2 regions of the Caballeronia jiangsuensis genome follow, and region 2 is predicted to be linked to the other one. Evidence: predicted binding sites of a transcription regulator. Region 2 holds the regulator's gene; the other holds the start of a gene.
The links. The regulator FliA, encoded in region 2, starts transcription of late flagellar genes. The targets are predictions, from matches to a motif close to CTAAAGTTTNNNNNNNNNNNGCCGNTA.
Positions count from the first base shown of each region.

Region 1: the regulator FliA is predicted to act here: its motif matches at 13,786-13,812, upstream of PQR08_RS17895 (flagellin).

Region 1 is NZ_JAQQDB010000015.1:124,088-139,818, reverse strand. Features, by position in the region: gene cheA (chemotaxis protein CheA) at 1-1,501, opposite strand, end outside; gene PQR08_RS17970 (response regulator) at 1,553-1,930, opposite strand; gene motB (flagellar motor protein MotB) at 1,998-2,996, opposite strand; gene motA (flagellar motor stator protein MotA) at 3,010-3,870, opposite strand; gene flhC (flagellar transcriptional regulator FlhC) at 4,011-4,577, opposite strand; gene flhD (flagellar transcriptional regulator FlhD) at 4,594-4,911, opposite strand; gene PQR08_RS17945 (glycosyltransferase family 4 protein) at 5,571-6,635, shown strand; gene aqpZ (aquaporin Z) at 6,909-7,607, shown strand; gene PQR08_RS17935 (hypothetical protein) at 7,936-8,223, shown strand; gene PQR08_RS17930 (Cof-type HAD-IIB family hydrolase) at 8,272-9,111, opposite strand; gene PQR08_RS17925 (glucosamine kinase nucleotide-binding domain-containing protein) at 9,145-10,062, opposite strand; gene PQR08_RS17920 (DNA-3-methyladenine glycosylase I) at 10,177-10,782, shown strand; gene PQR08_RS17915 (hypothetical protein) at 11,220-11,645, shown strand; gene PQR08_RS17910 (hypothetical protein) at 11,662-12,039, shown strand; gene rpsU (30S ribosomal protein S21) at 12,155-12,367, opposite strand; gene PQR08_RS17900 (aldo/keto reductase) at 12,716-13,666, opposite strand; gene PQR08_RS17895 (flagellin) at 13,916-15,031, shown strand; gene fliD (flagellar filament capping protein FliD) at 15,227-15,731, shown strand, end outside.
Region 2 is NZ_JAQQDB010000011.1:148,742-164,472, reverse strand. Features, by position in the region: tRNA gene PQR08_RS14145 (tRNA-Arg) at 178-253, shown strand; gene PQR08_RS14140 (Rieske 2Fe-2S domain-containing protein) at 275-1,276, opposite strand; gene PQR08_RS14135 (diguanylate cyclase) at 1,468-2,562, shown strand; gene PQR08_RS14130 (RNA polymerase sigma factor FliA) at 2,564-3,298, opposite strand; gene PQR08_RS14125 (MinD/ParA family ATP-binding protein) at 3,314-4,231, opposite strand; gene flhF (flagellar biosynthesis GTPase FlhF) at 4,224-6,026, opposite strand; gene PQR08_RS14115 (thiamine pyrophosphate-binding protein) at 6,338-8,044, shown strand; gene PQR08_RS14110 (PepSY domain-containing protein) at 8,123-8,386, shown strand; gene PQR08_RS14105 (cytochrome b/b6 domain-containing protein) at 8,389-8,928, shown strand; gene PQR08_RS14100 (branched-chain amino acid ABC transporter substrate-binding protein) at 8,970-10,118, opposite strand; gene putA (trifunctional transcriptional regulator/proline dehydrogenase/L-glutamate gamma-semialdehyde dehydrogenase) at 10,219-14,151, opposite strand; gene PQR08_RS14090 (primosomal protein N') at 14,624-15,731, opposite strand, start outside.

The DNA.
Region 1 (15,731 bases), on a different contig from region 2:
CCGCGCGGCGCGCTTCCACGGTTTCGATGCCGTGATCGAGCGAGTTGCGCACGAGGTGCGTGAGCGGATCGATGATGCGCTCGATCAGGCTCTTGTCGAGCTCGGTCGCCTGACCGAACGTGACGAGTTCCACTTCCTTGCCGAGCTTGCCGGCGATATCGCGCACGAGGCGCGGGAAGCGGCTGAATACGTAATCCATCGGCATCATGCGGATGGACATGACGGCCTCTTGCAGGTCGCGCGCGTTGCGCTCCAACTGCGCCATGCCGTTGAAAAGACGGTCGTGCAGAGCGGGATCGAACGTGCTCGTGGTTTCCGCGAGCATCGCCTGCGTGATGACGAGCTCGCCCACCAGATTGATGAGCTGATCGACCTTCTCCACGCCGACGCGAATCGAGCTGCCTTCCGCCGATGCGGCCGCCTGCGGCCGCGCCTTCTTGTCGGCGTCGCTTGCCGCGGATTTCGTCGGTTGGGCAGCGGACGGGACCTGCAAGCCCGCCGCCGCCGCCGATTCTTCTTTCACTGCTTCCTTGCCAGCCGCGGATGCGGGCGCTGCATGCGCCTGCGATTGCTTCGGCTCTTCGTGTAGCGTGGGTTGCACTGCCGGTATTGCTGGCGCTGCTTCGGCGGATTGCGCCGCCGCGTCGCCACGGCCGATCGCGATCTGCTTTTCATCGATCACGAAACAGCACACGGCGACGATATCGTCGGCCGGGACGTCCGAGTCGAGCCAAACCACATACTCGGCGTCCGTCTTCTTTTCTCCGACGATGCTTCCCAGATTCCCCAGCTCCTCGATCAGAGTCGCCAGGTCCTTCTCGCCCACCCCCCGTAGCGTAATTTTCAGGTGGGGTCCTGCATCCGCCGCCAGCGCGCCGGTGTGTCCCGGCGTCGCATCGGCAGCGGTTCCCGCATGTGTCGATACATCGGTGAGTTCGAATGCGCCGTCCCAGTTGCCGTCGTCCTCGATCACGTCCGCCGCCTGTGCGATCACGTGCGCGGGCGGCGCGTTCGGGCCTTCATAGGCGGGCGCGACGTCCGGCTTCGCCGCGTTCTTCGCCGTACCCGGCAGCGAGGGCGGCTCGATCTGGCCCGGCTGGCCGCCTTCGGCCTGCTCGTTCTTCAGGCGCTCCAGCTTCGCGCAGATCGCCGCGGCCGCGGCCGCATCCGGCTCCGTGCTCGCGCGATAGGCGGCGAGCTGATCCGAGAGCACGTCCTTGGTCGCGAGAAACGTGTCGATCATGTCGCGGCGCAGGACGAGCTCGTTGTTGCGCGCCCGGTCCAGCAGCGATTCGAGGATGTGCGTCGTCTCGGTGAGCGCGGTGAAGCCGAACGTGGCCGCGCCGCCCTTGATCGAATGCGCCGCGCGGAAGATCGCCGCGAGGTCTTCCGGGTCCGGATTCGCGATGTCCAGAACGAGCAGCAGTTGCTCCATCTGCGCGAGCAGTTCATCCGCTTCGTCGAAGAAGGTTTGATAGAACTGGGTAATGTCGAGTGTCATGCTTGAGTCACCGTCGGCGCGTGCGTGCGCGGGTTGTCTTTTGCTTTCGCTTCAGTGCTGCGTGTCTTCCGAGAGCGCGGCGACCAGTTCGGTCAGCAGGTCCGGATCGAGCGGCTTCTCGATCCAGCCCGTCGCGCCCGCCGAGCGCGCCGCGTCCTTGAAGGGCTCGCCGCCTTCGGTCGTGAGGACCAGGATCGGCGTCGCCCGGTAGGCGTGGTTCGCGCGCAGCGCCACGATCAGATCGAGTCCGCTTCTGCCCGGCATGTGCTGGTCGGTCAGAACCAGGTCGAAGCGCTCCGCGAGCGCCCACTCCAGCCCTTCGTCGCCGTCCGACGCGACGGTCACTTCGTAACCCGCCGTCGCCAGCGTCGCCGAGAGGATTTGCCGCATCGCGGCTGAATCGTCGATTGCCAGAATGTTTTTGATCATGTTTGTCTCTTGCCGTGATGACGGTCGAAACGTGCCGAGTCTTGAGCCTGTTTTTCGAGCAATTTGCTCATTGCGCCGCGGGCCGGGCCGCGATGCCAGGGATGAGCTGGCCGAGCGCAGTCGCCGGCGCGCCTTGCGCGTCCGTGCCGTTGTCGAGCGTCGCGCCCGGCGAGCCGTCGTCGCGCAGCATCGACATTTCCGTCTTGCGATTGAGCACGATGACGCTGATGCGCCGGTTCTCCGGATCGAGCGGATCCTTCTTGTTCAGGTTCTGCGTCGACGCGAGCCCGAGCACGCGCATCACTTTCGCTTCGTCCATGCCGCCCGCGACCAGCTCGCGCCGCGACGCGTTCGCGCGGTCCGCCGACAGCTCCCAGTTGCTGTAACCCTTCTCGCCGCCCGCGTACTTCACGGCGTCGGTGTGTCCCTGCACGACGATGCGGTTCGGCACGTCGTTGAGCGTCTTGCCGATCTCGCGCAGGATGTCGCGCATGTAGGGCTGCACGGCGTTGCTGGAGAGCGCGAACATCGGGCGCTTCTGCGTATCGACGATCTCGATGCGCAAGCCCTGTTGCGTCGACTCGATGCGGATCTGCTGCTTGAACTGGCGCAGCGTCGGATTGGCCTCGATCGCGGCCATGAGCTTCACCTGCAGATCATGCAGGCGCACCTGCTCGCGCCGTTCGAGCTCGCCTTGCGCGGCCTTGAGCAATTCTTCGTCGTTGTTGGACGAGGCGCGCTGCGCGAGCTGCGTGCTGCCGTCGGACCTGCGCGCCGCGCCCGCTTCGTTGCTGGAAATATCGCGGCCGCCGCCGATGAGAATGCTGTTGTCCATGCCGACGGACTTGCCGCCGACCATCGCGGCCTTGAGCGGCATGTTGAAGTACTCGGCGATGCCGCGCCGCTGCACCGGCGACGTCGACGAAAGCAGCCACATCAGCAGGAAGAACGCCATCATCGCGGTCATGAAGTCCGCGTAGGCGAGCTTCCACGCGCCGCCGTGATGCCCCTTCTTGCCGGCGACGATGCGCTTGATGAAGATGGGCCGTTCGCTGTCGTTGCTCATCGCTGTGCTCCGGTCACTTCGACTTGACCCGGCGCACGTGTTCTTCCAGTTCGGAGAACGACGGACGTTCCGTCGAGAACAGCACCTTGCGGCCGAACTCCACCGCGATCGCGGGCGCGTAGCCGTTCAGGCTCGCGAGAATGGTCACCTTGATGCACTGGAACATCTTGGTCTGCTCCGCGACGCGCTGTTCCGCGACATTCGCGAGCGGCCCGATGAAACCGTAGGAAAGGAGAATGCCGAGGAAGGTGCCGACGAGCGCCTGCGCGATCATCTCGCCGAGAATCGCGGGCGGCTGATCGGCGGAGGCCATCGTGTGCACGACGCCCATCACGGCCGCGACGATGCCGAACGCGGGCATCGCGTCGCCGACCTTGGTCAGCGCATGCGCGGGCGCCTCGCCCTCGACGTGATGCGTCTCGATCTCCTCGTCCATGAGGCTTTCGATTTCGAACGCGTTCATGTTGCCGCTGACCATGAGGCGCAGATAGTCCGTCAGAAATTCGACGATATGGTGATCGTCGAGAATCTTGGGGTACTGGCTGAAGACCGGGCTCTTCGCCGGATCTTCGATATCCGCTTCGAGCGCGAGCGTGCCTTCCTTGCGCGCCTTCGCGAGCAGCACGTAGAGCAGGCCCATCAGCTCCATGTACATGCTCTTGTCGTACTTCGCGCCCTTGAAGAGCGTCGGCAGAACCTGAATGGTCGCCTTGATGGTCTTGACGTTGTTGCCGAGGATGAACGCGCCGACGCCCGCGCCCGCGATCATCAGAATCTCGACCGGCTGCATGAGCGCGCCAAGGTGCCCGCCTTCGAGCGCGTAACCGCCGAAAACGGACAGCAATGTCACGAGCGATCCAACGAAAATCAGCACAGTCGAGTCCTCACGTTTTGATGCGGTAAGACCGCCGTTAAGTGGTTTACGGCACTCGACTGAAAAACTTTGGGGGCAAATCCGCGTGGACGGCAAACGGTAAACCCCGTGTGGCAGCGGGCCGTGCCGGAAGTGCGGCGTCAGGCCGCGATGCCTGGAGCGCGCTCCGCCGCGCCGGACGATGCGATCGCCTTGCGGGTCTTGCCCGCGCGCGACGGCGGCTGGCACAGGCCGCAGACATAGCCCGCGCGCAGCTCGTACGCGTGCGCGACGAAGCGTCCGCCGCAGCGCGTGCAGGCGTTGGTCTGCAGCATCCCGGATTCGAAGTAGCGCACGAGTGTCCACGCGCGCGTGAGCGAGAGGACGGGTTCGTCGCCGTGCATCTCGAGATGTTCGAGGTACAGGCGGTAGCTCTTGACGATCGTCTGAATGGTCGACTTCACGCCGCCGTGCGTATCGACGAAGCGATAAATCGCGTGAAACAGCGACGAATGGATATTCGGCTGCCAGGTCATGAACCAGTCGGTCGAGAACGGCAGCATGCCCTTCGGCGGCGACGCGCCCTTCAGCTCCTTGTAGAGCTTGATGAGACGGTCACGCGAGAGGCTCGTTTCCGCTTCGAGCAACTGCAGCCGCGCGCCCAGTTCGATCAGCTCGATCGCCAGGGTGATTTCGCGGACTTCCGCGACCACGCTTTTTGTCGCCATCGGGTTGTCGCGTGGTTCAGCCGATCTGCTCGACGGGACCGTCGGCCAGCAGGATCGCCGCGTGGGCGTGCGCGAGCGCCGCGCTCTTGTCCTTGTCGGCGAGTGACGAGAGGAGCGTGTGATCGTCGAAACGAAAGCGGCACAGCAAATGGCTCGACGACGCCACTTTCACCGCCTGCGCAAGCGTCAGCGAGGTCAGCACCTGCGCGACCTGCGCGGAAAGCCCGAGGCGGTACATCGCCGAAACGCGGTCTTCCTGAAGGAGCCGCTGTGCGAGGAGCAAGTACGACAGATTCACCTCGCGGATTTCCGCGAGCGTACTCGTATTGCTGATCGTCATGTTTTTCCCCGAATCGATACTTGGCTGGTCAGGCCCGGCGGGTGAACGTTTGCTCGAATTCGCAAAGGACAGGCGAATGCGGCCCCGCGCGCGTTGTCTGGTCTCGATTCGATTGTCGCCGATGCCCGCGGCCGCGCCTGTCGGACAAACCTTCCGACGCAACGACGGAGTTTCGCGAAGATTCGTGTAGGAATATTTCTTACACGCCCACGCCCTTCGCTTGCCGATCGGCAGACATAAGTTATCGGCAATTATTCGTCTGACTTAATGCCGGCGTTTCGGCTTTTCGCTGTGGGCCGCGTCGGACCGTCAATTGCTGCAATGTTCGGCCCGCAGGACCGCAAATTGCTTGTAACAACCCCGCGGCGTGTTCCACGCTTCAAATCCGTCTACATCATCTTTTTTGGTGCAATTTCTGACTTCGTAACAGCACATGTTTCGCGCTGTAACAACGATAAGCGATTGAAAAATGACGTGAAATGCCGCTCTCGATCCCGATAATGGGCAGTAAGGGATAACCCGGTCGCGATGTTTTTCATCTCCGGGCCGATCTCGGGCGGCGTCTACACCACACGCGGCCCGCCCGAATGGCATGTGTTGAGCGCTCGACCGGAGCGTGACTGCAATGCCTCACCTACATGGAGAGTCACGTTATGCGAATCGCACAAATTGCACCGTTGCACGAAGCAGTTCCTCCGAAGTTTTACGGCGGCACTGAACGCGTCGTGTCTTATCTGACCGATGCGCTCGTCGAGCTCGGCCACGATGTAACCTTGTTCGCAAGCGGCGATTCGCAAACCAAGGCGACGCTCGACGCGGTGTGGCCGCGTGCGTTGCGTCTCGACCCGACCGTGCGCGATGCGCTCGCGCCGCACATGCTGCTGCTCGAAACCGTCCGCCAGCGCGCGCACGAGTTCGACGTGCTGCACTTCCACCTCGACTACATGCCGTTCCCGCTGTTCACGCAGATGGATACGCCGTTCGTGACGACGCTGCACGGCCGTCTCGATCTGCCGGAACTGCAGCCGATCTTCAACACGTTCACGAAGGCGAACGTCATTTCGATCTCGGACAATCAGCGTAGTCCGCTACCGCAGGCGAACTGGCTGAACACCGTTTATCACGGTCTGCCGAGCGAACTGCTGACGCCGCAGCCGCACAAGAAGCCGGAATATCTCGCGTTCCTGGGCCGCATTTGCCCGGAAAAGCGTGCCGATCTCGCCATCAAGATCGCGGCTCAAAGCGGTCTGCCGCTGAAGATCGCCGCCAAGGTGGACAAGGTCGACCAGGAATACTTCAAATCGACGATCGAGCCGCTGCTGTCGCAGGCGCATGTCGAGTTCATCGGCGAGATCAATGAGGCGCAGAAGCCAGAATTCCTGTCGGGCGCGAAGGCACTGCTTTTCCCGATCGACTGGAACGAGCCGTTCGGCCTGGTGATGATCGAGGCGATGGCCTGCGGCACGCCGGTGATCGCGTTCAATCGCGGCTCGGTGCCGGAAGTGATCGATCACGGCGTGACGGGCTTCATCTGCGAGGACGTGCAGGGCGCGGTCGGCGCGCTGCAACGACTCGATGAACTCTCGCGTACGGAAATTCGCGCGCAGTTCGAACGCCGCTTCAGCGCGCACACGATGGCGCAGAACTACGTCGAGAGCTACACCGCGATGCTCCAGGCCGCGAAGCGCCCGGTGCTGCGTCAGGTTGCGGTGGGGTAATCGTCATACCGCTCGCCTGATTTCAAGTCGCATCGAATACCGCCCGCTTGCCGGGCGGTATTTTTTTGCGCGCGCCGTTCGCGCGCTTCGCACTTTTTTGCGCACCCTATAAAGAACAATCCGAAGTTTCGTTTCGATGCCCGTGAATTGAGAGCTGATCCACCATTTTTGACAGTTCGCCAGAGACTCCGCGCTTAAACTCCGCTCCGCGAGCGCATCACGCGTTCTTGTTTTAAATCAATGGCTTTTCAATTTTTTCACGAAGGCAGGATCATGCATTTGTCGAAGCGTCTCGGCGCTGAAGTTTTCGGTACTTTCTGGCTCGTGCTGGGCGGCTGCGGAAGCGCCGTGCTCGCCGCGGCCTTTCCTCAACTCGGCATCGGATTCGCTGGCGTTGCGCTGGCGTTCGGTCTCACGGTGCTGACGATGGCCTATGCCATCGGACACGTTTCCGGTTGCCATCTGAATCCGGCTGTGAGCATCGGTCTCGCGACGGCTGGCCGCTTCCCGGTGCGCGATCTCGTGCCGTACATCGTCGCGCAGGTTATCGGCGCGACGCTCGGCGCATGGGTCATCTACCTGATCGCGACGGGCAACCCGAGCTTCGACTTCACATCGAGCGGGTTCGCTGCGAACGGCTTCGGCGAGCACTCGCCGGGTCATTTCTCGATGGTGGCGGCGCTGGTCTGCGAAGTCGCGATGACGTTTTTCTTCCTGTTCGTGATCCTGGGCGCCACCGACGACCGTGCGCCGAAAGGCTTCGCGCCGCTCGCAATCGGCCTGTGCCTGACGCTCATCCACCTGATCTCGATTCCGGTCACCAATACGTCGGTGAATCCGGCGCGCTCGTCGAGCCAGGCGTTCTTCGTCGGCGGCTGGGCGCTCGATCAACTGTGGATGTTCTGGATCGCGCCGATCGTCGGTGCGATTCTCGCGGGCCTGCTGTATCCGGCTCTGACGCGCCAGAAGTAAGCGTCGGCGGCAAATAAAAGACGGGCGCTACATGCGCCCGTTTTTGTTTTCACGCTACGCCGCGCATTCGAATGATTAAAAGCGCGCGACAAATGTAATGCCGAATTACGCAGCATGCTTATGAATTGTTGCGAACCCAATTTCCTGCACACAGAGCAAGACGCGGAAGGGCCGTCCGACAAGGCTTCCAACGATGTCACCCGCCCAGCTTCCCTTTCCACCGCCCTTACGCCGCCCTTGCACACCGTAACAAGTCCTCGAAGCATGTAAGACGGCGGACGCTTACATTGAACTCATGCGACACACGTCGCCTTAAAGGAGAAAGACAATGAAGCGCATCGTCACCCAAATGCTCGTCGCGACCGGCCTTGCAATCGGTGCTGTCGGAGCGGCTCAGGCTCACAGCGATCTGCACATCGGCGTATCGCTCGGCGCGCCGGCTTATGTGGCGCCGGCTCCGGTGTACGTGCGTCCTGCGGCGCCTGCGTATCGCGCGCCGTACTATCGCCATGAGGAACCGCGCTGGCACGGTGGCTACGGCCACGATTACGGCCGTTATAACCGCGCGGGCTGGAACCACGGCGGCTACGGCAACAACTGGGGCCATCGCGGATAAGCGATAAACGGGCTGCCGGCAAATCCGGCGGCCCGTCGCGCCCGACGCTCAGTCGGGCGTCTGTCCCGGCGACGCCAGTTCGTCGCGAATGCCGAACAGCTTGCGCAACTGATGCGCAACGCCCGCTTCGAAGTTGTTCCCGACGCGCGGCACGTCTGGCAGACGCTTGATGAGGTCCGGATTGGCGTTGTTCATCATGAACGGATGCCCGGCGGTTTCGAGCAGATCGATATCGTTCATGTTGTCGCCGAACGCGACGCACTGCGCGGTATCGACATCGAGCCGCTCCAGCACGAAACGCAACGCCCGCCCTTTCGATACGTCGGACGTCATCACTTCCAGACAATCCGGCAGCGAATACGTGACGTAAAGCGAGTCGCCGAATTCGCGCTCGAGATTCGCGGCGGTTTCCTTCAGATCCGCCGGCTCACCGATATACAGCACTTTCGCGATGTTCACGCCGTCATGCTCGCGCAAATCCATCACCTCGTACTTGAAGCCCGAATCCTGGTGGAATACCAGCAGCTCGGGCGCGTGGCGATCGATGAGCCAGGCGTCGTCGGCGAAGAGATTGACGATCACGCGGCCGTGCGCGCCCGCGAGTTCCGGCTGCACGAGACGGCGCACCGCGGCGGGATCGAGGTCGCGCGAATAGATGCGCTCGTCGCCGGGCGCATGCACGCGCGCGCCGTTCGACGTGATCAGATAGGCGTCGACGCCGAGCAGATCGCGAATTCCGGCGACGTCACGGTAATGCCGGCCCGTCGCGATGATGATGGGCACGCCGCGCTCCGCCAGCGTGCGCACGGTTTCGGCGGTGAAGAGGTCCAGCTGGTGGTCGCTGTTCAGAAGCGTACCGTCGAGATCAGTAGCGATGACCGAGTACATGACTGCCTTTGTGGTGCCGCAAAGCTCGTTATTTTATCGCGCCGGGCTGCCGGCAGCCCCGAATGCGCACGCCGCGCGCCGCGCCAGTTCGAGTGCGCCCGCTGCCGAATCCGCGCGCGGCGCCCGCACCCGCTCCCGCAACACGGCGGGCACGAACGGTTCGTAAGGCTCGGCAAGTCCGCCGCACAGCGCGACGGGCAGCGCGCCCGCCGTATCGAGCGCCGCGACCAGACGCTCGATTTCGAGCGCCGCGCGCTTGAGCAGCCGCGCCGCGACCGGATGATCGTGGAACTCGAACACGGTCGGCGCGAGCGTCGCGTATCCGGTCTGGTTCGCGGCGCAAAGCCACACGACGAGGCTGTCTCGATCCGTCGCGCCGGTGCGCGCGAGCAGCGCACGCGACCATCCGTCTTCGGTCGCGCGGCCGTCGAGTACGCGTTGAAGATGAACGACCGCGCGCAGGCCGAGCCATGCGCCGCTGGCTTCGTCGCCGCTCGGGAAGCCGTAACCGCCCGCGATGCGGCACACGCCCGCCTCGTCCAGCGACGCCGCGATGCTGCCCGTGCCGAGCGCGACGATCACGCCGGATGCGCCGCCATGCGCGCCGAGCACGGTCGTGTAGGCGTCGCTTTCCACGCGCAACCCGCACACGTCCGGCGCACACGCGTGAAAGGCCGCGAGCCAGTCCGCGTTGTTCACGCCCGCCAGTCCGCAGCCGAGCACGCAGTTGCGCCAGTCGAAGGGCAGCGCGGCTGCGTCGAACGCTTGCCGGCACGCATCGCCGATGGACTGCCACGCACGTTCGACGCCGAGCCCGAGTCCCGACGGTCCGCCATTCGCGCGTGCGAGCTCGGTGCCGTGCGCGTCCGCGAGGACGACGCGGGTGCCGCTTCCGCCGCCGTCGATGCCGAGCAGGAAGCCGTTGAATTCCGATGTCGAGAATGTAGTCATGGGCGCAAGCTTACCGGTGGCCACGGCGCGCGCCAATTGGCCGAATGGCAGAGGTGGCGCGTCGCGGACGTTCGGCTATGCTGACGCGATCCAAAAAAACGACGAGGACTCGCAATGGCAGACACCGACCACACCCGCTGCGCCTGGGCCACGACCGACGCGATGATCCAGTACCACGACGACGAATGGGGCGTGCCTTCGCGCGACGACCAGCATCTGTTCGAAATGCTGATTCTGGAAGGCGCGCAAGCCGGCCTCTCCTGGTCGACGATCCTCAACAAGCGCGAGGGTTATCGGACGCTTTTCGCGGGCTTCGACATCGACAGGGTGGTGCGCCTCACCGAGAAGGACATCGAGCGCATCGTGCTGGACGCGCGCGTCGTGCGTAACCGGGCGAAGATCGAGTCGGCGGTGCTCAATGCGCGCGCCGTGCAGCAGATCCAGCAGGAACACGGCTCGTTCGCGGACTTCGTCTGGTCTTTCGTCGATGGCAAAACCATCGATACACCGCGCGATGCCGCGAACCCCACGCCCGCATCAACGCCCGAATCCGACGCCTTGAGCAAGGCGCTCAAGAAGTACGGCTGCAAGTTCATCGGCACGACCATTTGCTACGCCTTCATGCAGGCCACCGGTTTGGTCAACGATCACGCCGTCGGTTGCATATCGCGAGGAAAACCTAAGACAAAAAGGCAGACCGCCGCCAAATCCACACGCTGAAGACATTCGTATGCGGGAAATTTTTGCTTTTTGGCAACACGTCTGAGTACAAAATACGTCTCCTGGCGTAAACACCTATAGAAGCCGATTTTTTTGCAGTGAAGCACGCGCAATGCCCCGAATTGCAAGGCTTTTTGCCGGGTTTTCCGCACTGCACGAACGTACGAGCCGTGTAAAAATGGCGTCCTCGCGTGCGCTGGCGCACCTTTTTACCGGACCGAACCGTTATAACTGACGGTGTACGGATCGTTCACTGAGTGTAGAAATCCGACGCGAGCCAGTCCGGGAAACCGCCGTGCTCGATGCAGTGTCCGAGCGGCGAAGCGTTCATTCAGGTTGCGCCACATTCGCAACGACGCCGCCGCTCCGGTAAGCAGGTGCAGCTTCTCGAAAACTCAAACGCACGGCCGCTGCGCAGGGGCGCAGGGGAGATGATCATGAAAAGCTTGAACTTCCTGACCCATCAGGAGATTTTCAACGGCGCGGTACAGCATCTTTTTGTGCAAGGGCAAGCGGCTTTGCTGCCGCAGGGCGGCGGCGCGTATCGCGGATACTGCGGCGGCTGTCCTGTCGGCAGCTTCATCAAGCCGCGCGACTACATCACCGCGATGGAAGGCGTGCCCATTCGCTTTATCGCGAAGCCGCCAGAGCAAGTGCCGGCGTACATGGATGTCGGCGTCGCGGCGCTCAGGCGCGCGCTGCTTCGTGCGCGCATCAACGTGTTCGATCCCAATACCGTCGAATTGCTCTCCTGTCTGCAGAACGTGCACGACGTCTTCGGCAAGTGGGAGTGGCGCGAGCGTCTGACGTCGATCGCGCGTCAGTTCGGGCTGTCCGCCGAACTTCTCAAAACGGCTGCGTGATATTGCAGGTGCTGTGATGTTGAGCCCCATTACGATGTTGAGCCCGAAGGAGATTTACGAGCGCGTCAGCGAGCACTTGCTGACGCAGCGCGCGGTGTCCGAAGACGACAACGGTTCGTGCCGGCTCCGCAGTCCGGAAGGTCGCAAGTGCGCGATCGGCTCGCTCGTGCGCGACGAGCTGTACGAGCCCGAGCTGGAAGGCGTCGGCATTTCGTACTATCGGCATGCGCGGGACGGACGGCTGTTGCGCGCGCTCTACGCATCGAACGTGAATGCCTACGATCCGAACATCATCGATCTGCTGATCGAGCTCGAGGAAGTGCACGATTACGCCGATATCGACGAGTGGCCGGAACTCCTCGCGGCGCTCGGAAAACGTCACGCTTTCGTGTGAGACCCGCAACAGCGTAGTTCGAAGCACAAACAAAACGGCGGTGCGCCCATACGGGGTCGCACCGCCGTTTTGCCATGCGGACGAGAATCCGAAAACTCTCGCCGGCCAGAGACGCTTAGTGCATCTTCTTCGGCAGCATCTGGCTGCGCAGGCGCTTGCGCAGACGCGCGACAGCGGCTGCCTTCTTGCGCTTGCGCTCGGTGGTCGGCTTTTCGTACGACTGGCGCTCGCGCAGTTCGGCGATGAGGCCATTGCGCTCGATGGTGCGGCGGAAACGCCGAATCGCGACATCGAACGGCTCGTTTTCTTTGAGGACGATAGTGGTCATGTAAATCCTGAGTTTGCTAAACGTATTTTCAAGCGCGCGACGATAGAGCTGCCGCGCCCCGGCACTCCGATCGTCCGCCGGACATGAAATGGCGCGGCGGACACGAGCAAAGCGGCCACGGAGGCCGGAAAAGAGATCGTTGGGATTCAGCCGCCAAAGCGGCATGCGCTTTCGAAGGAACCACACGAACGCGCGTTTCGGAGCCGTTCGCCGCTGCTTGTTGACGTTGTCATTCTCAGCGGCGAAGGCAGGAAATCGGGCACATTTCTCGATTCGGGCGCGATGTTACCAGAACACCGCACCACTGCCAACTCCCCCCGATCCATCCAACCCATTGATGCAACAGATTTATTTCTGCCACGCGCTGGCTTCGTCGAGGAGCTGGATGTCGTCGGTGGCGAGTTGCAGGCGCGTCGCGGCAGCGAGGCTTTCGAGTTGCCCGACCGACGTGGCGCTGGCGATCGGCGCCGTCACGCTCGGACGCGCGATCATCCATGCGAGCGCGACGGTCGCGGGCGTCGTGTCGTTGCGCTTCGCGACTTCGTCGAGCGCATCGAGAATCCTGAAGCCGCGCGCGTTCAGATATTTTTCGACACGCGAGCCGCGCGCCTTGTGCCGCGTGTCTTCCTTCGACCGGTACTTGCCCGACAGAAAACCGCTCGCGAGCCCGTAATACGGCACGACCGCGATCTTGTGCTGTTGCGCCACCGGCTCCAGACCGGTTTCGTAGCCTTCGCGATCGTAGAGGTTGTATTCCGGCTGAAGGATCTGATACGCCGGCAGGCCCGACTCCTTCGCGATCGCAAGCGCTGTATCGAGCCGCTCGCCCGTGTAGTTCGACGCGCCGATCACCCTCACCTTCCCCGCCTTGATGAGCTTCTGATACGCGTCGAGCGTCTGATCGAGCGGCGTGTTCTCGTCGTCGTAATGCGAGAAGTAGACGTCGATGTAATCGGTCTTGAGACGCCGCAGCGAATCGTCGACGGCCGCCGCGATGTTCGCCGCCGCAAGCCCCGCGCGCGTGCCGAGCTTGCCGACTTTTGTCGCGAGCACGACCCGATGCCGCTTGCCGCTTTCCTTGAACCACTTGCCGATGATCGTCTCCGATTCGCCGCCCTGATGCCCCTCGATCCAGGCGGAATAGACGTCCGCGGTGTCGATGAAATTCAGGCCGTGGTCGACGAACGCGTCGAGGATCGAGAACGACGTGCGCTCGTCGGCAGTCCAGCCGAATACGTTGCCGCCGAAGACGAGCGGCGCGATCTTCAGGTCCGATGTGCCGATGCTGCGTGTCTGCATGTGTGCTCCGAATGCGCGAAAAGAACGGACCGAAAAGCATACGCGCGAAACCGGCTCCTTGCTGGGCGAGCGTTCGCAGGCTTACGACCGCATTCATTACACAAATCGTTTGCGAAGGGCTTAAGTTTTTTTCGTGGGGCCCGATAACCACAAGTAGGCGGCCGGCTATCACCGAGCGCAGGACCGCCAGGCAACACTCGGTGCCAAAGCCAAAGCCAAAGCCAGACAAAGTCTCCCAGGAGAGCAAAAATGATCGGTATCAATAGCAATATCAATTCGCTGGTTGCCCAGCAGAACCTCAACGGCACGCAAAGCGCGCTGTCGTCGGCCATCACCCGCCTGTCGTCCGGCAAGCGCATCAACAGCGGCGCGGATGACGCAGCCGGCCTCGCGATCGCCACCCGCATGACGGCGCAGATCAACGGCCTGAACCAGGGCGTGTCGAACGCCAACGACGGCGTGTCGCTCGTTCAAACCGCAAACAGCGGTCTGTCGCAAATCGCCGACAACCTGCAGCGTATTCGTCAGCTGGCTGTTCAGGCTTCGAGCGGCTCGCTCTCGACGTCGGACCAGGCTGCACTGCAACAGGAAGTGACGCAGCGTATCAGCGAAATCAACCGTGTTTCGTCGCAAACGACGTTCAACGGCAAGAGCCTTCTCGATGGCTCGGCAGGCAGCCTGTCGTTCCAGGTTGGCGCGAACGTCGGCCAGAGCATTTCGGTTGATCTGTCGAGCGCGAACGTGTCGGCTACGGCACTCGGCACGCCGTCCAAGGGCACCACGCTGGGTACGATCGACGGCTTGTCGCTGGGCACCAACGGTGCGTACACCACCGGCGGCACGATCACTTCGGTGACCGTGAAGGCCGACGGCAGCGGCGGCTTCACCTACGAGGACAACGCCGGCAATGCGTTCACGGGCTCGAACTTGTTCAGCTCCACGACGGGCGGCAACTTCACGCTCAACGGCGCAGCATTCAGCGGCGGCTCGGCTCCGACCTCGGGTACCCAAGTCACGGAAGTGGCGACCCTGAAGACGGCCGCATCGGTTCCGAACATCAACAGCATCGACGTTTCGGCAAGCGGTGGCGCAGCATCCGCGATCTACTCGGTCGACAACGCTCTCGCGACGATCAACACGCTCCAGGCAAGCCTGGGCGCCACGCAGAACCGCTTCTCGTCGGTCGCGTCGGCTCAGTCGGCTCAGGCGACCAACCTGTCGTCGGCTCAGTCGCAGATCATGGACGCGAACTTCGCGCAAGAAACCGCGAACCTGAGCAAGGCGCAAGTGCTCGAGCAAGCCGGTATCTCGGTTCTGGCGCAAGCCAACTCGATGCCGCAGCAAGTGCTGAAGCTCCTCGGCTAAGCAACATCGCAGATGCAGTAAGCGGCGCGCGAATTACTTGAAACGCGCGCCGTTCATGACGAAACGTCGCAACACAGAAGCAACGAAGCAGCAAGTCAGCGCACCGGGAGCTCGTCTCCCGGTTCGCGTTTGCGGAAAACCCAGCGTTTTTCGCCCACATTCAGACAAACGCCACACGCAACGAACGGAGTACACATGACCACCGTAGCCACGACCTCCACATCGGGCACCACTGTCGATCCGAACAGCGCCGTACAACAGGCTGCGCAGTCGATCATCAGCGGTTCGACGAATTCGACGATGGACGTGAACTCGCTCGTTTCGGCGCTCGTCAATGCGAAGGTCGCCGGACAGACCGCCGCGCTCACCAACAAGCAGACAGCCGACAACACGCAGCTCACCGCGGTCGGTTCGCTCAAGTCTGTCCTCTCGCTGCTGCAAAGCTCGCTCTCGAAGCTGGCCGACGGCACGTCCATGTCGTCGTTCACCGCGACTTCGGACGGCAAGGGTCTCACGGCATCCACCACCACCGGCGCGGTAGCAGGAAGCTATGCGGTCAACGTGACGAACATCGCGTCGGCGCAGTCGCTGACGTCCGGCGTCTTCTCGACGACGGACAATCTCGGCTCCGGCACGATGACCATCAAGGTCGGCAACAAGCAAAGCACGATCACGCTCGACAGCAGCAACAACACGCTCT
Region 2 (15,731 bases):
TAACTGTCGGCGCGAGGTGGCTGTGGCGGCAGTGCGGGCGTTTACCCGAATCGTGTGATGCGTCCAACCCCGGGCGATGGACGAAGTCACGGAAAACAGGTATTCTCTCGGATTCGTTGGGCCTTGCAGCAGCCGTTTGTCTTTTGGCGCTTCCCTCACGCAAGGCCTCTCCCCGATGCGCCCGTAGCTCAATGGATAGAGTACTGCCCTCCGAAGGCAGGGGTTGCTGGTTCGATCCCAGCCGGGCGCGCCAATCCTTCTCCGCGACGCGCGATCATTCGGCTTCCGCGAGAATCGTCCCCCACCCGAACCCCATCCCCGCCAGCCACCTCCGGTAAGCCACCGCCATCCGATCACACCGCTGATGCAACTCCGCATCGAGATCGAGCGGCAGACGCCGAGGCCATTGCGACTCGACGATCGGCGTGTCCTGCATCAGTATTTCCATATTGAAGTCGTAAAGCGCCTGATCCGAATGCGTCGCGTCGTCCTCATGAATCGACACAAGCCACGCGCGCGTTTCCGTCTGCGTCACCGGCGACGCCGCCAGCATGATATGCAGCGCACCCTGTCCGCCCGACGCCATCTTCGTGAGACTCGCGATCAACGGCCGCTTCACGCGATACACATAATCGATCATCGCGCCGCCGCCCTGTCCAGGAATCCCCGCGGGTTGCCAGTACCGGCACTGCCGCGCCTCCAGTCCGCCATCGGAAGTCTGCACGACTTCATAATCCGGCACTTCCGTATGCGCGTCCTCGCCCAGAATCCCCACATGCACGAACGAAAAGTGCGCCATATCGAGAAAATTTTCGACGACGCGCGGCGCCGATGACCTCACCGTCTGCGGCGCGAGATTGATGCGCCGGCCACCGGGAATCGCGGCTTCGGGAAAGAAGTCGAGCGCGTAGGCCGGCTCGCCGAAGCACATCCACACGACGCCGTACTTCTCCTCGCTGACGAACGTCGTCGCGCAGGCACGTTTCGGAGGACGCAAAGATGGATTCGATGGAATCCGCAAACACTGCCCTTCGATGTCGTAACGCCAGCCGTGATACGGGCACACGATCTGATCGCGCATCACGTGCCCGAGCGACAACTGCGCGCCCCGATGCGGACAGTAATCGCGCCACACATGCGCCGCGCCGATACTGTCGCGCCACACGACAATCCGCTCATCGGCCACGACGAACCCGCGCGCGCCGCCTTCGGGAACGTCTTCGCTATTGCAGACCGGCAGCCATTCGCCGGCCAGAGAAATGGATTCGTCGCGCATCACGGTGAATCGGAAATAGAAGTGCGAAAGCCGTTATTACACGAAACACAGCGTCTTCGCAAAACGTTGCAAAATAGCGGATCGCTCGCTCGGCGCAATTCGATACCACGCCATAAAGCCGATGCCACGCGACGGGGCCGCAGTACACGACAGCAAGATAAAAGAAAGAAATCACCATCCAGGGGTTCAGTATGGAGCAGGCGCATCAACCGGCACGCCGGCCTTATGCCTTCGCATGGTCCGAGCACCGGAATCCCGAGCGCGAGCAGGCCACGCTGCGGGTCTGGATGGGAGCGGCAGTTCTTCTGGCCTACGGCATCTTCGCGTGGCTCCGGCCTTCCTACGATGCACTCGCGGTCGCGCGTCTCATCGCGCTCTACGTGTCTTACGGTGCGGCCACGCTGCTGATCGTCAGCCGCATGAGCACGCCGTCGGAGAAGCGTCTCACGGTCACGACCATCGTCGATCAAACGCTGCTCGGGCTCGCGCTTGCAGCGGGCGGCGCGATTGCGCTGCCGCTCATCTGGGTGATGTTCTGGTTTCTGATCGGCTCGGGATGCCGTTACGGCAAGCGCACGCTCGCGGTGTCGTGCGCGACGGCGCTTATCGTCGTGATGGCGCTCGGCGTCTGGCAGCCGTGGTGGCGCGCCAATCTTCCCGCCGCGATCGGGCTCGGTTTGAGCGTGCTGGGCGCATCGGTGTATTTGAGCGTACTCGTCGATCGCCTCGGCAATGCGAATCGCGATCTCGCGCGTCAGGCATCGACCGATCCGCTCACGGGCCTGTCCAACCGATACGCGCTCGAACGGATCGTCGATCGTGCGATGACCGCGCGCGAAACCGATGGCGACGATGCCACCGCGCTCCTTCTCATCGATCTCGACGGCTTCAAGGAAGTGAACGATACCTACGGTCACGCGGTCGGCGACATGCTGCTGCAAGCCTTCGCGCAATCGCTCGCGAAGCGCATGCGCAAGTCCGACACCATCGCGCGTCTGGGCGGCGACGAGTTCGTCGTGCTCGCGCATCAGGTGCGCGACCGCGCGGCGGTGCTATCGGTGGCCGACAGCATTCACTCGATTCTCGACGCGATGACATCGGTGCAGGAGCGGCCGGTGTCGGTATCGGCGAGCATCGGCGCGTGTCTGCTTTCGAGCGCGACGAGCGCGCAGCAGTCCGGCATCACCGCCGTGCTGCGCGCCGCCGATCGTGCGATGTATCGCGCGAAAAGTCTCGGCGAAGGGAAAACGGTCTTCGCCGAAACGCGCGACTTCGAAACGAGCTGAATCAGGCCTCGACGCTCGTCCACGCCTGCTCGCGCAGCTTCGTGCGCAGACGTGCGACCGCCTGGCTGTGCAGCTGGCACACGCGCGATTCGCTCACTTCCATTACCGCGCCGATTTCGCGCAGGTTCAGGCCGCGTTCGTAGTAGAGGCTCATCAGCAGCTTCTCGCGCTCGGGCAGCTTGTCGATCGCTTCGATCAGCGCGCCGCGCAGGCTGTCGTCGAGCAGCGCCGAAAGCGGATCCGAGCGATCGACGCAATAGCGGTCGAGGAACGGCTCGTCGTCGGCGGAGCGGTCGAAGTCTTCGTAGTAGATCAGCTGGCTGCCGTGCAGATCCTGGAGCATCGACTGATACTCGTCGAGCGGCATCTTCATGTGCTCGGCGATCTCCGTCTCGCTCGCGGAGCGGCCGAGGTTCTGCTCGACCTTATGCACCGCCGATTCCACTTCGCGCGACGTCTTGCGCATGCTGCGCGGCAGCCAGTCGTTGGCGCGCAGCTCGTCGAGCATCGCGCCGCGAATGCGCTGGCTCGCGTAGGTTTCGAATTGCGCGCCTTGATCTTCCTTGTAGCGGCTCGCCGCGTCCAGCAGACCGATCATGCCGGCCTGGATGAGATCGTCGAGATCGACGCTCGCCGGCATCTTGGCGACGAGCTGAAGCCCCAGCCGACGAACGAGCGGCGCATATTTCGTCAGGACGTCCGACTGTGAGAGTTTGCCTTGGGCGTTATACATCATGGTCACCTATCTTGATCACATCGACGCCGTGCTGCTCATTGCAAAGTCGTGAAGCGCGGCCACACGATGCGCCGCCTCCCGCCCGCCCTGTTCAGAGTCGCCAACCGGAATTCGCGCGTCTGGCTGGCCGTTCGCCGCGCGCATGTACGGCGCGGGGCGCATCGGCCAGTGGAGGAGCTCCGCCGCGATCGCGCGGTAGTCGCGTGCCGCGGCCGTGGCCGGGAACGCTTCGACTGCGCAGCGTGAGAGTTCCTTTGCCCGAGCGACGCGCGCATCCTCGGACACATACCCTGCCTGCACGAGCGACACGGCCAGATACCGGCTCGCGACGCCCGACAGGTTGTCGAACGCGACCGCCGCGTCAGCCGGGTTCTGCACGTGATTGATGAGCACGCGGAACTGGCCGATCGCATGGGCGTAGTGCAGGCGCTTCATGCACGCATACGCCTCGGTGATCGCCGACGCGGCCACCCGCGTCACGATGAGAAAGTCATGCGCCTGTGCCGCGAGCGTCGACAGCGCGCCGTGACGGTCCAGTTGCGCATCGATCAAAACGATGTCGGCCGGACCATCGAGCAATGCGCGGCACTGCGCGGCGTCGTGGCTGATGCGCTCGTCGCGCGGTGCGGCGATCTGCGAGAAGCCGAACGGCGTGCGCTCGACGACATCGGCGAGCGCGCGGCGGCCGGACATCACCGCGGCGAGCGTGCCTGCATCGGACAAACCCAGCATGCGGCTCACCGATCCCGCGTCCTGATGCTCGTCGATCACGAGCACATCCTTGCCGTGCACGGACAGCGCCGCGCCGAGATTCACCACCGCCGACGTGCACCCGATGCCCGCCGGCCCGCCCGCAACCGCCACCACGCGCGAACCGGCACGCGTGAGCAGCCGTCGCAGACCTTCCGCCTGGTCGAGCACGAACTTATCCAAAGTGCACCCCATGCAGTTCGGTCGTGGCGCGCGCGGACAATGCGGAGAGCAGCGCCGGCACTTCTTCGTCCTGCGGCACGAACGGCGAGCCGTCGCGGGGAATGCAGAATGCGCTCTTGATGAGAAAACGCTTGGTCGCGACGTACAGGTTCTCCGGCACCTTCTGGCCGGTCGACACGTAATGCACCGGCAGCTTGTAGCGGATGACCGTATCGAGCACGCCGCCGAGATTCGTCGCTTCGTCGAGCTTGGTCAGGATGCAGCCCGCGAGCGGCGGCTGATCCGCGGCGCTCTTGTATGCCTGCACGACTTCGTTGAGCGTGTCGCCGTGGCTCGTCGCGTTGAGCAGCAGGATGCGCTGCACCGGATGACCCGCGCCGCACAGCATCGCGATCTGATCCGAGACCATGCGGTCGCGCTGGCTCATGCCGATCGTGTCGATCAGCACGATATGTTTGTTGCGCAGCTCGGAAAGCGCGAGCTGCAGGTCGGCGGCGTCCTTCACCGCGTGAACCGACACGCCGAGAATCTTGCCGAAGATGCGCAGTTGCTCGTGCGCGCCGATCCGGTAGCTGTCGGTCGTAAGCAGCGCGACCTTGCTCGCGCCGAAGCGCATCACGCAGCGCGCCGCGAGCTTCGCGGTGGTCGTCGTCTTGCCGACGCCCGTCGGGCCCATCAGCGCGAACACGCCGCCGCGTTCCATCAGCGCATCTTCGCTATCCATCACCGGGATGTTCGATTCGAGCACTTCCTGCACCCATTCGAGCGCGCCTTCCACGCTTTCCATCTCCGGCATGTTGTCCACCATCATGCGGACGAGTTGCGCGGAGAAACCGGCGGCGAAGAGACGCTTGGTCAGCGCGCCGCCCGTCGGGTTGCGGCGCTGGCGCTCGCCCCAGAGCAGACCGGAGAAGTGCTCTTCCATCATCGAGCGCATCGACGAAAGCTCGTTCATCACCGTTTCGTTGACGACCTGCTCCATGCGTGCGCGGATCGCTTCCGTCACGACCGCCGCCGCGTTCGCCGGCAGACCTTCGAAGGCGCCTTCCTGCGCAGCCGGCGCGGTGCTCGCCGCCGGTGCTTCGGCGTGCGGCGCGCTCGCGTTGATCTTCTGCGCGGCGCGGCGTGCGGCGACCTGCGCGGCTTCGCGTGCCCAGTCGGGCGTTTCGACCTTCGATTGAACGCGCGCCTGAGCGATGGCTTCCGCGCGGTTCGCTTGCGCATGCGCTTGCTGGCGAATCGCGTACTTGCCTGCTTCCGGCGTTCTGTCGGCGCGCGTCTCTTGCGCGGCGACAGGAACCGGCACGCCCATACCGCGAGCGATCGCGGCGGACGCCGTCAGCGGTCGGTTCGACGGCATCGTCGCCTGCTGCGCGATGCGCTTCGCGTGCTCGATCAGCCACGGATTCGAGTCGGCCATCGTGCGCGGCGCTTCTTCGTCGGATGCGGCTTCGTGTTCGTGCGCGAAATCGTCTTCATCGTCGGCGTCGGTGTTTGCGCCGAAGACCGACGAAAACACGTCGCCGCTCGCGTAGGGATTCGCGGCGGATTGCTTAGCCGGCAGCGCGGCGGCCGCGGCAGCCAGCGCGGCGCGCGACGAGCCCGCCGAGCGCACGGCCTGTTCCTTCGCGGCCGGCGAGATCGACGCGATATCGCTGTCCGCGACGCCGACGATCTCCACGGAACCATCATCCAGCGTGCGATTGGACAGCACCACGGCATCGGGGCCGAGCGCTTCACGAACCTGGCGCAATGCGTCGCGGCTGTTCGCGCCGATGAATTTACGAATGTTCAAACTTGCCCCCGATGAGGTGAAACTGCGATCTTTGCGAGGCGGACCCGCTTGGCTCGTTGCCGTGTCCGCTTTTCAGTGAAGCCATTATTGCGAACTCCACCCTTTCTCCATCGCTGGATAAGGGGCGAGAAAAAGGGGTATTTCGGCTGATGGAAATGCCGCGGGCGGCGCGAACAGGTCGCGCGCGCCGGGAAAAAATTCCGCTTTGCTTCTGGCCGCGTGCTCGCCCGACGGCGTAAGCTTTAGGGCAATTCGCTCACGGTCCGGCCCGCATCCACGACGGTCCGGACACTCACAGGAGAGTTCTTCGCATGGCGTCCGCTGTCCCCTCCGCGCAATCCGCTTCTCCCGACAATCAAACTACCGGCGCGCGTCTTCTCGTCGATGCGCTCGTGCATCACGGCGTCGAGCGCGTGTTCTGCGTGCCCGGCGAGAGCTTTCTCGCCGTGCTCGATTCCCTGCACGACGAAACCTCGCAGATTCAGACGATCGTCTGCCGCCACGAGGCGGGCGCGGCGAACATGGCCGAAGCGGTCGGCAAGCTGACGGGCAAACCGGGCGTCGCGATCGTCACGCGCGGGCCGGGCGCGACGCACGCGTCGATCGGCGTGCACACCGCGTTTCAGGATTCGACGCCGATGATCCTGCTCATCGGCCAATGCGCGCGGGATCACATGGACCGCGAGGCGTTTCAGGAAATCGACTATCGGCGCATGTTCGGGCAGATGGCGAAATGGGTCGCGCAGATCGACGATCCGCGCCGCGTGCCGGAGTACATGAGCCACGCGTTTCACACAGCGACCTCGGGCCGTCCGGGTCCGGTCGTGCTCGCGCTGCCCGAAGACATGCTGACCGAAGCGGTCGCCGCAGCGCCGCCCGCGCCGCGTTATCAGCGCGTGGCGGCATCGCCGTCGGCGGCGCAGATCGACCGGTTGCGCGAACTGCTCGCCAGCGCGAAGAAGCCGTTCGTGATCGCGGGCGGCAGCGGCTGGACGCTCGAGGCGACGCAGGACTTCGCGCGCTTCGTCGAGCAATGGCGGTTGCCGGTGGGCTGCGCATTCCGCTATCAGGACACGCTGTCGAACGAGCATCCGAACTATGCGGGCGATGTCGGCCTCGGCATCAATCCGGCGCTCGCCGCGCGCGTGCGCGATGCCGACGTGCTCTTCGTGCTCGGCCCGCGCATGGGCGAATCGACGACGGGCGGCTACACGCTGCTCGACATTCCGAAGACGAAGCAGACGCTCATCCACGTGCATCAGGGCGCGGAGGAGCTCGGGCGCGTGTACAGCGCCGATCTGCCGATCGTCTCGGGCATGCCGGAAATCGCGTCGATGCTCGCGGCGCTGACGCCGCCCGCGAATATCGCGTGGAATGGCGAGGCCGAGGCCGCGCACGCCGCGTATCTCGAATGGCGCACGCCGCGCCCGATGCTCGGCGATGTCCAGCTCGGCGAAATCATGCGCCAGCTCGCGGAAACGATTCCCGCCGATTCGATCCTCACGAACGGCGCGGGGAATTACGCGACCTGGCTGCATCGGCACTATTCGTATCGGCATTTCCGGTCGCAGTGCGCGCCGACGAGCGGGGCGATGGGTTACGGCGTGCCCGCCGCGATCGCCGCGAAGTCGCTTTATCCGGACCGCACGGTGATCGCCTTCGCGGGCGACGGCTGCTTCATGATGTCGAGTCAGGAACTCGCCACGGCGATGCAATATGAATTGCCGGTGATTTTCATCGTCGTGAACAACGCGCAGTACGGAACGATCCGCATGCACCAGGAGCGGCATTACCCGAATCGCGTGCATGGGACGGGGCTGACGAATCCGGATTTCGTCGCGTTTGCGCGCGCGTTCGGCGCGCACGGCGAACTCGTCGAAACGACGGATCAGTTCATGCCTGCATTCGAACGCGCCCGGAATTCCGGCCTGCCCGCGTTGATCGAGATCCGCATTCCGCAGGATCAGAGCACGCCGGGCGCGACACTCGAACAAATTCGCCGGCAAGGACAGCGCTAAGAGACAAACTTTCAATCTTCTTGCAGACCGCTCCCGGTGGCAGTAGAGTAGCCAGTTCGAAAACACAGGGAGTTAGCGATGCTTAAGATTCTGGCGTTGTCATTGGCGTTGGGCTTTTCGGGCGCGGCTTTCGCGAAGGCCGACTGCACCGCGCATCCGAAGAGCGAGTGGATGAAGGAATCGGATGCCAAGGCTCAACTCGAGTCGCAAGGCTACAAGATTCGCAAGTTCAAGGTCGATGGCAACTGCTATGAGATCTACGGCCACGACAAGAACGGCAAGAAGGTCGAGATCTATTACGACACGAAGACGCTGGCTGTCGTGAAGTCGGAAGTCGAGTAAGCGTGACGGACTTTGCCCGCGTGAAAGTCTGGGACGCGTGGGTGCGGCTCACGCATTGGGCCGTGTCGGGCATCGTCTTGTGGAATCTGTTCGGGCCGACGGATTCCACGCATCGTTTGCTTGGATATGTCGCGGCGGCGCTCGTTGTCGCGCGTATCTTGTGGGGTTTCATCGGCTCGCGTCACGCGCGATTTTCCGCGTGGTGGCCGACGCGTTCGCATCTCTCCGACTATCTGAAATCGCTTGCGAACGGCAAGCCGATGCATCACGTTTCGCACAATCCGCTCGGCGGATTGATGGCGCTGTTTCTCTGGTTTCTGATACTCGCGCTCGCGGTGTCAGGCTGGATCATGAGGCTCGATGCGTTCTGGGGTGAGGACTGGCCGCAGGAGGTTCATACGTGGCTGTCGATTGCGGTCGAGGTTTGCGTATGCGTGCATGTCGCGGCGGCGGTGCTGATGAGCGTGTGGACGCGGGAGAATCTTATTCGCGCGATGGTGACGGGCCACAAACGCGACGCCGAAAACAAAAAAGCCTCGTGACCTGAATCACGAGGCTTTCTTTTTAGCTCAACCCGCAGCTCTTACTTCCCGCCCACGCTCTGCAACGTCGTCCACTTCCCGCCGACGACCTTGTACAGCGTGATGCCGCCGTTCTTCAGATCGCCCTTCGAGTCGTACGACAGGTGCTTAGCCGTCACGCCCTGCATGTCGGTTTTCGCGAGGAACGGCAGGTACTTCGCCGGGTCCGTCGAATTGGCCGCCTTCATCGCGTTGAACATCGCCATCGCGCCATCGTAGGCGTACGGCGAGTAGGTCTGCACGTCTTCGTTGAAGCGCTTCTTGTACTTCGCTTCGTAGTCCGCGCCGCCCGGCATTTCGTTCATCGGCAGGCCGGCGAGCGATGCCACCGTGCCTTCGGCCGCGTCACCCGCGATCTTGACGAAGGTGTCCGTCTTCACCATTTCGCCCGCCATCAGCGGCGCGCGGAAGCCGAGCGTCTTCATCTGCTTGACCATCGGGCCGGCTTGCGAATCCGCGCCGCCGTAGTACACGAGGTCCGGGTTCATCGACTTGATCTTGGTCAGAATCGCCTTGAAGTCGACAGCCTTGTCGTTCGTGAATTCACGGTCGACGATCGTGCCGCCCGCCGCCTTCGCCGCCTTCTCGAACTGGTCGGCGAGACCCTGGCCGTATGCCGTGCGGTCATCGACGATCGCGATCTTCTTGACCTTCAGGTTCTTCACCGCGAACTCGCCCGCGACCGAGCCTTGCTGCGTGTCGGAGGTCATCATGCGGAAGGCCGTCTTGAAGCCTTGGGTGGTGTATTCGGGCGCCGTCGCCATCGCGATTTCGGGGATGCCCGCGTTCGCGTAGATGCGCGATGCCGGGATCGTCGTGCCCGAATTGAAGTGGCCGAGCATGCCCTTGATACCGTCATCGACGAGGCGCTGCGCGACGGTCGTGCCCGTGCGCGGGTCGGCCTGGTCGTCGGCCGAGTTCAGCACGATGCGAACCGGCTTGCCGCCGATCGTCGGCTTCGTGGCGTTGAAATCTTCGACAGCGAGCGTGATGCCGTTCTGCATGTCCTTGCCGTAGTGCGCCTGCGCACCGGTCAGCGGTCCGGCGTAACCGACCTTCACGTCCTCGGCTTGCTGTGCGAATGCGGTCCCCGCGAGCGACAGGCCGGCGAGCGTCATGGCTGCTGCCAGCTTGGTCATCGTTTGCTTCATAGCTTCTCCTGGTTCCAGTGTGGATGGCAGCTTGTGCCGGGATCGCCGTGCCTGCTGCCGCTTGTTTGAATTCGTTTGAATCGAGCGCTCGAGGGGTGTCTCAACCGATCGTCATCAAATTCGCATTGCCGCCCGCCGCCGCCGTGTTCACGCTCACCGAGCGTTCCGTCAGCAGACGTTCGAGCGCGTAGTCTTCGCCATCGTGGCCAGCGTCGGCGAACGCTCCCGCAGCCACGCCCTGCACCGATACGATCGGTCCCGCGCGCTTCCCGACTTCCTTCACGAGCGACAGCAGTTCATCGCTGTCGCCTTCGAACAGAACGGCGTCGAAGTCCTCCGCCGCTCGGCGCACCTGGACATATGGCTTCAGCGATGCCGGTAGCGACGCCGCCAGTTGCTCGCCCGCCGATCCGCTGAACAACGCGCGGTTGCCCGTCGCGAGCGCGGCGGCCAGTTGCGCGCGCGCGCCGCTCGATGTCGCCGCCACGCACAGCACCGTGCCGCGCGCGCCGAGCGTGTACGTGTTGCGCTCGCCCGTCGGGCCGTTCAGAACTGCCGTCGCGCCTGCCATCACATGCTGCAGATAGCCATCGCAGCGCGCGGCCGTCTGCGGATCGCGTTCGCCGATCGCCCAGTCGCGCAACGCGGTGAGCGCCGCTGTGGGCGTGTCCTTCGACGCGGTTTGATCGACCACGAGCGTGCTCGCGAGCGACTTCGGCAGACCGGTCGGGCGTTTCGCCAGCAGGCGCTGCAAGTACAGCGCGCCGCCCGCCTTCGGACCCGTGCCCGACAAACCTTCGCCGCCGAACGGCTGCACGCCGACCACCGCGCCGATCACGTTACGGTTCACGTAGATGTTGCCCACATGCGCCCGCGCGATCACATGCGCGATGGTTTCGTCGATACGCGTATGGATGCCGAGCGTAAGGCCATAACCCGTCGAGCGAATTTGGTCGAGGAGTTTATCAAGGTTCGATCGGCGATAACGCACCACATGCAGCACCGGGCCGAACACTTCGCGCTTGAGCTCGTCGATGCTGTCGAGTTCGATGAGCGTCGGCGGCACGAACGTGCCTTGCGCGCACGCGTCCGGCAGCGGCAGTTGCGTGACGTTGCGGCCCTTGTCGCGCATCCCGGCGATATGCGCGTCGATGCCGCGCTTCGCGTCCGCATCGATCACCGGGCCGACGTCCGCCGAGAGACGATCCGGATTGCCCACCGCAAGCTGCTTCATTGCGCCGGTCAGCATTTCGAGCGTGCGATCGGCGACGTCGTCCTGCAGGCACAACACGCGCAGCGCCGAGCAGCGCTGGCCGGCCGAGTCGAACGACGATTGCAGCACGTCCGCGACGACCTGCTCCGCGAGCGCCGACGAATCGACGATCATCGCGTTCTGGCCGCCGGTTTCGGCGATCAGCGGAATCGGACGGCCGTCCGGGTCGAGGCGCTCGGACAGCGTCTTGTTGATGAGGCGGGCGACTTCCGTCGAGCCGGTGAACATGACGGCGCGCGTGCGCGGATCGGCGACCAAAGCCGCGCCGACCGTTTCGCCGTTACCCGGCAGCAGTTGCACCGCGCCCGCGGGCACGCCCGATTCGCGCAGAATGCGCACGGCTTGCGCGGCGATCAGCGGCGTTTGTTCGGCGGGCTTCGCGAGCACCGGATTGCCGGCCGCGAGCGCAGCGGCGACCTGACCCATGAAGATCGCGAGCGGGAAGTTCCACGGGCTGATACACACGACCGGACCGAGCGGACGATGTGTATCGTTCGAAAATTCGGCGCGTATCTGCGACGCGTAGTAACGCAGAAAATCGATGGCCTCGCGAATCTCCGCGATCGCGTTCGGCAAGGACTTGCCCGCTTCGCGCACGACGAGGCCCATCAGCGTGTGCATCTGCGCTTCGAGCAGATCAGCGGCGCGCGCGAGGCAATCGGCGCGGTCTTCGACGGGCGTCGCCTGCCAGATCGGCGCGGCGGCCACGGCGTTGGCGATCGCTGCGCTCACCTGTTCCGGCGATGCTTCCACGACCGTGCCGACGATATCGCGCAGGTCCGACGGATTGCGCACGTCACGCGCCGGCTTGCCGTTCTCGATGATCGTGCCGCCTTCCAGCATCGGTTCGGCGCGCCAAGGATGATGCGCGCTCGCGAGCAACGCCGACGACAGCGACGCCAGCCGATGCTCGTTCGACAGATCGAGGCCCATCGAGTTGAAGCGCTCGTTGCCGTACAACTGACGCGGCAGCGGAATCTTCGCGTGCGGCGCGCCGAGCGGCGTGATCTCCTGCGCTTCGTCGATCGGATCGCGCACGAGCTCCTTCACCGGAATGGATTCATCGGCGATGCGGTTCACGAACGACGTGTTCGCGCCGTTCTCCAGCAGGCGGCGCACGAGATACGCGAGCAGCGTCTCGTGCGTGCCGACCGGCGCATACACGCGGCACGGACGATTCAGCTTGTCGCGGCCGGTCACTTCTTCGTAGAGCGGCTCGCCCATGCCGTGCAGGCACTGGAATTCGTACTGGCCGGGATAGTAGTTCTGTCCCGCGAGGTGATAGATCGCGGACAGCGTGAACGCGTTGTGCGTCGCGAATTGCGGATAGACGGCATCCGGCGCGCCGAGCAGCTTCTTCGCGCACGCGAGATACGAGATGTCCGTGTAGATCTTGCGCGTGTAGACCGGATAGCCTTCGAGGCCATCGACTTGCGCGCGCTTGATTTCCGTATCCCAGTACGCGCCCTTCACGAGGCGAATCATCAAGCGATGGCGGCTGCGGCGCGCGAGATCGATCAGATAGTCGATCACGAACGGGCAGCGCTTCTGATAACCCTGCACTACGAAACCGATGCCGTTCCAGCCCGCCAGTTCCGGATCGAAGCACAGCGCTTCGAGCAGGTCGAGCGAGATTTCGAGGCGATCGGCTTCCTCGGCGTCGATGTTCAAGCCGATGTCATAGCGCCGCGCCAGTTGCGCGAGCGAGCGCACGCGCGGCAGCAACTCGGTCATCGTGCGTTCCTGCTGCGAGCGCGAGTAACGCGGATGCAGCGCGGAAAGCTTGATCGAGATGCCCGGGCCTTCGTAGATGCCGCGCCCGCCCGCTGCCTTGCCGATCGCGTGGATCGCCTGCTCGTAGGACGCGTAGTAGCGCTGCGCGTCTTCTTCCGTCGTCGCGGCTTCGCCGAGCATGTCGTAGGAATAGCGGAAACCGCGCGCCTCGTACTTGCGGCTGTTCGCGAGCGCTTCGGAAATCGTCTCGCCGGTGACGAACTGCTCGCCCATCAGGCGCATCGCCATGTCGACGCCCTTGCGGATCAGCGGTTCGCCGCCGCGGCCGATCAGACGCGTGAGCGCGGAGGACAGGCCCGCTTCGCTGTTGGTCGTCACGAGCTTGCCGGTGATCATCAGGCCCCACGTCGCCGCGTTCACGAACAGCGACGGCGCCTGGCCCATGTGCGATTTCCAGTCGCCCTTGCTGATCTTGTCGCGGATCAGCGCGTCGCGCGTGGCGCGGTCCGGAATGCGCAGGAGCGCTTCGGCGAGGCACATCAGCGCGACGCCTTCCTGGCTCGACAGCGAGAACTCGTGGATCAGCCCTTCGACGCCGCCGCCCGAGCTTTTCGCCCGCAGCGCTTCGACGAGCTTCGTCGCGAGCTTTTCGGTTTCGGCGGCGACGGTCGCGGGCAGGCGCGCCTGGCCGATCAGGAACGGCACGCACTCCGGCTCCGGCCGGCGATACGCAGCCGTGATCGCCGCGCGCAGCACGGATTGCGGCTGCACGTTCTGCGCGAAATCGAGGAAAGGATGCGGCGCGCCGTCTTCGTCGCCATCGACGGGCGTGGTATCGGCCAATTCGGACGAGCCGTTCGCGCCCGACAGCTCAGGCGGGAGCTGACCGTGTTCGATGCGCTCCAGATAAGCGAAGATCGCCTGCTTGATCAGCCAGTGTGGAGTGCGCTCGAGGCGCGTCGCGGCATCTTTGAGCCGGGAACGCAGCAGATCGTCGACTTTGACGCCTAGGGTTGTGCTCGCCATATTTCCTTCGTTTGCCGGTCGTGCCCAACCCGGCCCATGACTAAAAAGTTGGCGAATCGTACTCCGCTGATTTAAAAGGTGCAACCGAGATTTTCGCTAGGGTTGCACCACAATGAAACCCTTATGGAACAAGGCTTTGAGCAGCGCACCGCCGGCTATCGGTTGGCGCCTGTCGCCTAGTAGTTTCCCTAGTCGGGAATTTTCGAGACACGCCCTACGTAAATCCTTTAACGCCGCCGATATAAACGCAATGCGCCGCCCACGGCGCTGCCTTCGCCGTCAGCGCACGGCGACTTCGGGGAGAGCACGAGCATGAGCACTTGGATGGTGGTAACCGGCGTTTGGGCGATGGTCGCAGTCTGCGTCGTGCTGTTCGTTCGGGGCGCGTCGCCGCACGTTCGCCGATCCGATGACGCTTCCGACCGGGGTGGCCGGGCCGCGCGCGACGTAGTCTGACGCGCCTTTTATCGACTCAAACGTCCAGCGGATCGACTTCGACGTTCCATCGCAGTACGCCCTTGAGCGAGCGCAGCGCCGGTTGCCACGCGCGCAACGACGCCTGCAACGCCGCTCGCGACGCACTTTCGAGCAGCAGTTGCGCCCGATGGACATTGAACACTTTGACGATGGTAAGCGGCACCGCATCGTAGACGGTCACGCGATCCGCGCCGGGTAAAGGTGCGAACGCCGCCGCCGCATCCTCCAGAAACTTGAGCGCGGCTTCGAGCGTGCGGCCTTCGGCACGCAACATCGCCTGATAGACGAACGGCGGCAGGCGCGCGTCGCGCCGCTCGGCGAGCGTCGAGTTGGCGAAACCCACATAGTCTTGCCGAGAAAGCGCCTGATACAGCGCGTGACGCGGATAGCGTGTCTGAATCATCACTTCGCCTGGCAAGCCCGCCCGTCCCGCGCGGCCGCTCACCTGCGTCAATTGAGCGAAGAGCCGCTCGCTCGCGCGAAAGTCGTGCGAGAAGAGCGCGGTGTCGGCGTTGAGCACGCCGACGAGCGTCACACGCCGGAAGTCGTGGCCCTTCGCGATCATCTGCGTACCGACGAGAATATCGACCTCGCCCGCGTGAACATCGGAGAAGAGCGCTTGCGCACTACCCTTGCGGCGCGTGCTGTCGGCGTCGATGCGCAGCACGCGCGCGCCCGGCACCACGCTCGCTAGCGTTTCCTCGACGCGCTGCGTGCCGCGGCCCATCGGCGCGATATCGATGTTGCCGCAGTCAGGGCACGACTTCGGAATGCGCGATTCCCAACCGCAGTGATGGCAGCGCAGCGCCCGCTCGGGCTTGTGCAGCACGGCGTAGGCGCTGCAGCGCGGACAGCCCGCGACCCATCCACAGGCGTCGCAAGAGAGAATTGGCGCATAGCCGCGCCGATTCAGAAAGACGAGACTCTGTTCGCCACGCTCGACGCGCGTTTTCAGCGCGGCGATGAGCGGACCCGCGAGCCCTTCGACCGATGCGCGGCCGCGTCGTCTTTCCTCTTCCAGATCGATGAGCTTCACGGTCGGCAACGCCGCTTCGGCGACGGCCCGGCGCGTAAGCGTCAATCGCGTGTAGCGGCCCTGCTCC